Regions from separate parts of the Mycobacterium sp. DL genome, predicted to be linked through region 1. Evidence: riboswitches for the same ligand, from Rfam matches in the RefSeq annotation. Region 1 holds a riboswitch; the other holds the start of a gene.
What was found. Region 1 has a riboswitch for S-adenosylmethionine ahead of ABDC78_RS04770 (hypothetical protein). Riboswitches for the same ligand answer to the same signal wherever they lie in the genome.
Positions count from the first base shown of each region.

Region 2: it holds a riboswitch for S-adenosylmethionine, as region 1 does, so the genes downstream of both, ABDC78_RS06630 (bifunctional o-acetylhomoserine/o-acetylserine sulfhydrylase) here and ABDC78_RS04770 (hypothetical protein) in region 1, are expected to answer to the same signal.

Region 1 is NZ_CP155796.1:987,507-990,913, reverse strand. It holds gene ABDC78_RS04780 (NUDIX domain-containing protein) at 1-272, opposite strand, end outside; gene ABDC78_RS04775 (metallophosphoesterase) at 425-1,396, shown strand; SAM riboswitch class IV at 1,437-1,548, shown strand; gene ABDC78_RS04770 (hypothetical protein) at 1,579-2,193, shown strand; gene ABDC78_RS04765 (ADP-ribosylglycohydrolase family protein) at 2,279-3,407, shown strand, end outside.
Region 2 is NZ_CP155796.1:1,360,296-1,363,702, forward strand. It holds gene ABDC78_RS06625 (homoserine O-acetyltransferase) at 1-549, opposite strand, end outside; gene ABDC78_RS06630 (bifunctional o-acetylhomoserine/o-acetylserine sulfhydrylase) at 599-1,963, opposite strand; SAM riboswitch class IV at 2,075-2,194, opposite strand; gene ABDC78_RS06635 (alpha/beta hydrolase) at 2,239-3,072, opposite strand; gene ABDC78_RS06640 (exodeoxyribonuclease III) at 3,132-3,407, shown strand, end outside.

The DNA.
Region 1 (3,407 bases):
GGGTCGTCGAACACGTGCAACTGGCGGGGCTGCAACCCGTCCACACCGGCCTTCTCACGAAGCGAGCGGTCAACTGCTTTGGCCAGCGTCTCCCCCTCATGCAGAAACGTGCCCGGCAGACCCCAGCCCCTGCCGTTGTTGCGACGCACCTCGAGAACCACCAAGCCACGGTCGCCGTCGAGCGTGAGTAGCGCGGTGTCGACGGCGACCGACGGCCGCGGATAGTCGGCGAGGGTCTTTCCGCTGCTGTCTCGATACGTTCGCTCGGTCATGTCGGGACCATATGCTACCTTTACTGTATTAGATCAGTTATGCGCGAATTAAGCGCAAGGGTCCCCCACCCCTCCACCGACGTGCGGCCGCTGCAGACGGCAGCCCCGGGGTCACGGCCACCGAAACAGATGATCAAAAGAAGGAGACAATATTGAACGCAAACCACGGATACGACATCATCGGCGACATTCACGGGTGCGCCACTCCGCTGGAAGGTCTACTCACCCAGCTCGGCTACCGGCCTGATGGTCCGAATGGCGCATACCGGCATCCGGAGCGCACCGTGATCTTCGTCGGCGACTTGATCGACCGAGGAGACGACCAACTGCGTGTCCTCGAGGTCGCCAAGGCGATGACCGACGCCGGAACCGCCCAGATCGTGATGGGCAATCACGAGTTCAATGCACTCGCCTACGCCACCGAGTGGCCCGTCGGAAGTGGCAGATTTCTGCGAAAGCACAGCGACAAGAACACCTCTCAGCATCGGGTGTTCCTCGAGCGGGTGTCCGGCGCCGAACGTCAGAAGTATCTCGACTGGTTCATGACCCTGCCACTGTGGCTGGACCTTGGAGACCTTCGAATCATCCACGCCTGCTGGCACACCGAGTCGATGACCATCGTGAAGGACGCGCTCGGTGGCGACCGCTTCTCCTCGGTCGACCAACTCGTCCGAGCGAGCACAAAGGGCGACCCGCTCTACGAGGCCGTCGAAATCCTGCTGAAGGGTCCCGAAGTCAGCCTGACCGAACACGGTCAGCCCCCGTATCGCGACAAGGACGGCCACGACCGCCCACGCGCCAGAGTGCGTTGGTGGAATGAGAGCGCGTCGACACTGCGCGACGTCGCACTGATTGAAGGCAACTTCACCACTGCCGACGGCTCGCCCTACCCCCCGCTGCCGGATATCGAGGTCAATGCCGCCGCACGCTCCTACGTCTACGACGGGTCAGTGCCAGTGTTCTTCGGCCACTACTGGCGAAGCGGCGAACCCAGCTATCTGGTCGACTGGACAGCACGCGCGGCATGCCTGGACTTCAGCGCCGTGAAACGCGGGGCACTGACCGCGTATCGGTGGTCGGGCGAGAGCGAAGTGCGCGCCGAGAACTTCGTGCAACTCGCCTGACCCAGGCAGCCTGTCAGGGCCCTCGGCTAGTCTGGACACAGCTCACGAGCGGACGACTGTTCGGGTACCTGGCCCGTCGTCCCGGCAACCGCGCGACCACCGCACGGTGCCCCAGGGGAAGAGCGGGCACGCGATGCGTGCAAGCGGTGGACGTCCGACGGTGGCGTCGCCAGGAACGGCGAATGATGACACAGCCCGAACTGAGCGCAGCCGATGCGGCTCTGCGCGAACGCATTACCGAACTGTCAGTGCACATCCCGTGCGGCGGGATCCGCGGTCCGCTGCAGCGACGAAGTCCGTCGCGTCCGGATCGGCCGGTGCGCTGGCAGTCCTGCCAGGACGAAGACTCCCCCGAGAAGTGGGAGGGCGCCGACGTCTCACGCGACCACGACCTGTGCATCATCTGCTTCCGGGCGACAGCCGGCGGCCGCAGCCGCTGGTCATGGCGGGCATGCGAGGACTGCCGCTCGGTCAACACCGCGATCCAGACGGTGTGGGGATTCCGGCCCTTCGCTCTGGGGCGGCACAGTCTGATGAACGGGATCGGTGTCCGCGGCGGCGCGCCACCTGAACTGGAGCAGGAGCAGATCGCGCGGCTGGCCGAGTTCGCGCAGGGCGATGGTCGTCTGCGTGACTGGCGAGAGAATGAGTTTGGTCGACTGGCAGGCAGATTCGATTCGCAGGCAGATGTTCCACTGCGGGTGTGGCAGCAGGCATGGCCGCCCAGTCGAGTCGCTTCGCGGGATGCCTTTGCCTGCCTGATCGGTCCGGAGTATCCGCTGGCTCTGCCGCACTAGAGCACAATCAGGGCGGTTCTGTCGGGTTCGGGGTGTACAGTAATCGTATTAGCTCAGATTCACGCTAACTATCTCAGGGGGCGCTATGGCTTCACGGAATGACCGCATCGAGGGAGTGCTGCTGGCGACGGCGGCAGGAGACGCGCTCGGCGCACCGTACGAGTTCCAGCCACCGCGCGGACCGGAACTCGACGTCGTGATGACTGGAGGCGGTCCGTGGGCGGCCGGCGAGTGGACCGACGACACCGCCATGGCCGTGGCGATCGCCGAAGTGGCGGCGACCGGTGCGGATCTGCGGGATGAGGCGGCGCAGGACGCCATCGTCGCGCGCTGGCACGAATGGTCGCTCGGCGCCAAGGACGTCGGCATCCAGACACGCTCCGTGCTCAGCTCGGCGGCCACCGGCGGTGCGATCACCGCAGCACGGACGCGCGCTGCGTCCGCGGCGCTGCACGAGGACACCGGCCGCACCGCAGGCAACGGGTCGCTGATGCGCACCGCCCCGGTTGCGTTGGCCTACCTCGACGACGAGGACGCGATGGTCCAGGCGGCGCGCAGCATCAGCGAGCTCACCCATTTTGATCCCGATGCCGGCGATGCGTGTGTGCTGTGGTGCAGTGCGATCCGCCACGCGGTGCTCACCGGCGAGCTCGACGTCCGAATTGGTCTGGGCCACATCGACTCCGAACGAAGCGCGTTGTGGTCGGCGCGTCTGGATGCCGCCGAGGCGGCGCGCCCCGCGGACTTCCCGAACAACGGCTGGGTGGTTTCCGCGCTGCAAGCGGCTTGGTCCGCCATCACGACGACACCTAAGCCGACCGATGATCCTGCCGCGGGGACGTTCCGGGCGGACCATCTGCGCTTGGCGCTCGACGCGGCGGTGAGGGCGGGGTTCGACACCGATACGGTCGCGGCGATCGCGGGCGGACTGCTGGGGGCGGCGCATGGCTCCTCTGCGGTCCCCCTGGAGTGGCGCGAGCTGCTGCACGGCTGGCCGGATCTGACCGCCAGGAACCTGGTTGGCCTCGCCGGGGCGATCGGACGCCGTGGGCGGCCGGACAGCTTCGACTTCCGCTATCAGGGTTACCGGACCGGAGCGCTCGCCGCGCACCCGTACGACGAGAAGGTTCTGCTCGGCGGTATCGGTGCGCTGCGTGACCTGCCCGACGGTGTGGATGCGGTGGTGTCGTTGTGTCGGATCGGCGACAACGACG
Region 2 (3,407 bases), 370 kb from region 1:
GACCTGGTCGGCGGTGGCGCGCGCGCCCACTGCCAGCACCAAACCTGCTCGCACGCTGCCGGGATGGGTGACCATCCACTCCAGCGCCCGGGCCCCGCCCATCGAACCGCCGATCACCGCGGCGACCTCAGTGATGCCCAGGGCGGCCAGCGCGGCCACGTCGGCAGCCACCTGATCCCGCACGGAGGTCATGGGAAATCTTGAGCCCCAGGCTTTTCCGTCCGGACCCGGCGAGCTCGGCCCGGTCGAGCCCCGGCATCCGCCCAGGACGTTGGTCGAGATCGCACACCACCGGTCGGTGTCGATCGGTGCGCCGGGACCGGCAACCCCGTCCCACCATCCCGGTGTGGGGTGCTGCTCCCCGGCCACCCCGGTGACGTGGGAGTCACCGGTCAGCGCGTGCAGCACGACGACGACGTTGTCGCGGTTGGGCGACAACTCGCCCCATCGCTGCACCGCGATCGAGACGTCGTCGATGACCTGTCCGTTCTCGAGCTTCAGGGATCCGATGTCCACGACGCCGACCTCACCCTCGGGGGGCAGTGCCATGCGCTCGTCGGGGGCGGTCCTCACGTCGATGATTGTCACGTCTCCCTCCTCAGGACGACGCCACGGCGTGGGGATCGGCGGTGTCGGCGGCGCGGAACGGTTTCGCCGCGGCGAAACCCTGATCGAGGTCGGCGAGGATGTCGGCGATGCCCTCGATGCCGACCGCGAGTCGTACCAGTCCCGGTGTGACGCCGGTCGCGAGTTGTTCCTCGGCGGACAACTGGGCGTGTGTCGTCGACGCCGGATGAATCACCAGCGACCGCACGTCGCCGATGTTGGCGACGTGGCTGTGCAGCGTCAGCGCGTTGACGAATGCCTTGCCGGCCTCGATGCCACCGGCCAGCTCGAACGCCAGGACCGCCCCGGTTCCCTTGGGCGCCAATCTCTTTCCCAGCTCGTACCACGGCGAGGTGGACAGGCCGGCGTAGTTCACCGACACCACGTCGTCGTGGCCGGCGAGGTACTCGGCGACCTGCAGCGCGTTGGAGACATGCCGTTCGATACGCAGGCTCAGCGTCTCCAGGCCCTGCGCGATCAGGAATGCGTTGAACGGTGAGGCGGCACTCCCCAGATCACGCAGCAGTTGCACGCGCGCCTTCAAGGCGAACGCCGGCGGGCCGAGTTCGGCGAACACCACTCCGTGGTAGCTCGGGTCGGGAGTGGTGAACCCGGGGAAGCGGCCGTTGGTCCAGTCGAAGGTGCCGCCGTCGACGATCACCCCCGCGATGGCCGATCCGTGGCCGCCGAGGTACTTGGTGGCCGAGTGCACGACGATGTCGGCGCCGTGGGCGAGCGGCTGGATCAGGTACGGCGTCGCGATCGTGTTGTCGACGATCAGCGGCACCCCGTTCTCATGCGCGACGGCGGCGACGTTGGGGATGTCGAGGATGTCGATCTGGGGGTTGGAGATCGTCTCGCCGAAGAACGCCTTGGTGTTCGGGCGCACGGCCGCGCGCCACGAATCCAGATCGTCGGGGTCGGCCACGAAGCTGACCTCGATGCCCATCTTGGGCAGCGTGTAGTGGAAGAGATTGTAGGTGCCGCCGTAGAGCCGCGGGCTGGACACGATGTGATCGCCCGCGTTGGCCAGGTTCAGGATCGCGAAGTGCTCGGCAGCTTGGCCGGAGGCCAGGAACAGTGCTGCGACACCACCTTCCAGCGCGGCGATGCGCTGCTCGACGGTGTCCGTCGTCGGGTTCATGATGCGGGTGTAGATGTTGCCGGGTTCGGCCAGGCCGAACAGTGCCGCCGCGTGATCGGTGCTGTTGAACGTGTAGCTGGTGGTCTGGTAGATCGGCAGGGCGCGCGCGTTGGTGGCGATGTCGGGCGTCTGCCCGGCATGGACCTGCTTGGTCTCGAAAGACCAGTTGGCGGTGGGGTCGTCCGTGTCGGTGCTCATCGATGTTCTCCTCATGAAAGGGCGCCTGGTGGGGGGTGAGTGAATGCGCGGTGATCACCGACAACAGCGCATTACCGACCTCGCCATCAGGTTTCCCCGTCTACTCAGGGGGCCCGTTTCATAGCGGACCCGCGCTTGCCTTGCAGCCGTGAGTGGCTGCTCAACCTGGTCATCACCCGGGGCACCCCACCGCGGTTGGAGGGTTGCCGGCCAGCAAGCCGGGGCTTGACGCTGGCGCTCATGACCGAAACGAAGAATATCGCACGGTGCTCAGAAGGTGCTAGTGGGCGTTACCCGATCGCCTTCTCCTGAGGGGTGGTGTGCTGATCGACGAAGTCGGCGATCACCTCGGTCACCCGTCCCGGCGCTTCCAGCATCGGGATGTGGCCGACGCCGTCGAACTCGATCACCTGGGTGTCGGCCGGCATGTGGTTGATGAAGTAGCGGTGACCTCGCGGCGCCGGGAACACCCGGTCCTTCTCACACACCACCAATTGTGTCGGCGCGCCCAGGTTGGCCAGCTCCAGCAGCCCGGGCATGCGCAACGTTTTGACGAGAAGCTGCAGGTAGGCGCTGCAATGTGTGGCGTCGTCGATCAGGGCGTGCAGGTCGGCGTCGGGCGGGCCGTCGGCCGGACCGCTGACCGGCAGGGTCGCGATCCGCCGGGCGAACGGCAGGGTGAGGATGCGCGGGCCGAGCAGTCGCGCGGCGATCAGCGCCGGGCCGCCCAGGATGAACTTCAGCACGGTCTCGTACTTCGTCGCCGAGTGCTGCGACCAGCCGCCGGCCGGGGCGATCGCCGTCACCGTGCGGGCGCGTCCGCGGCGTTCGAGTTCGAAGGCGACCCAGCCGCCCAGCGAGTTTCCGACGATGTGGGCGGTCTCCCAGCCCAGCTGGTCCATCCGCCGCTCGACGTCGTCGACCAGCATGTCGGTGTGCAGTAGCCAGGTCGGCGAGCGGTGCCCGCCGTGGTGGCCCAGCATCGTGGGCGCGAAGACCTCGTAGCGGCCGGTGTCGGCGAGCTGGCCGGCCACCGTGCGCCAGACGTTCTGCGAGCACAGGAATGGATGCAACATCAGGATCGGTTCGCCGGACCCGGTATGGATCGGCTCTCGTGGTGCCATGGCCCGAGATTAAGGTGATACCGCCGGTACCGCAAGAATGCCCGTTAGAGTGCTGGACCGTGATCGTCAGCACCATCAACGTCAACGGCATCCGTGCGTCGGTCAAGCAGCGGTCCCCGGAGAACCTCGGCATGCTGCCGTGGTTCAAGGAGACCTCAGCCGACGTGGTGTGCCTGCAGGAGGTCCGCGCCGACGACGAGCAACTGGCCGACGCGGTGGCCCCGGTACTGGCCGACGGGTGGCACCTGGCGTCGGCGGCGCCCCACGTCAGGGGGCGCAACGGGGTGGCCGTGCTGTCGCGAACCCCGTTCGATGAGGTCAGGATCGGTTGTGGT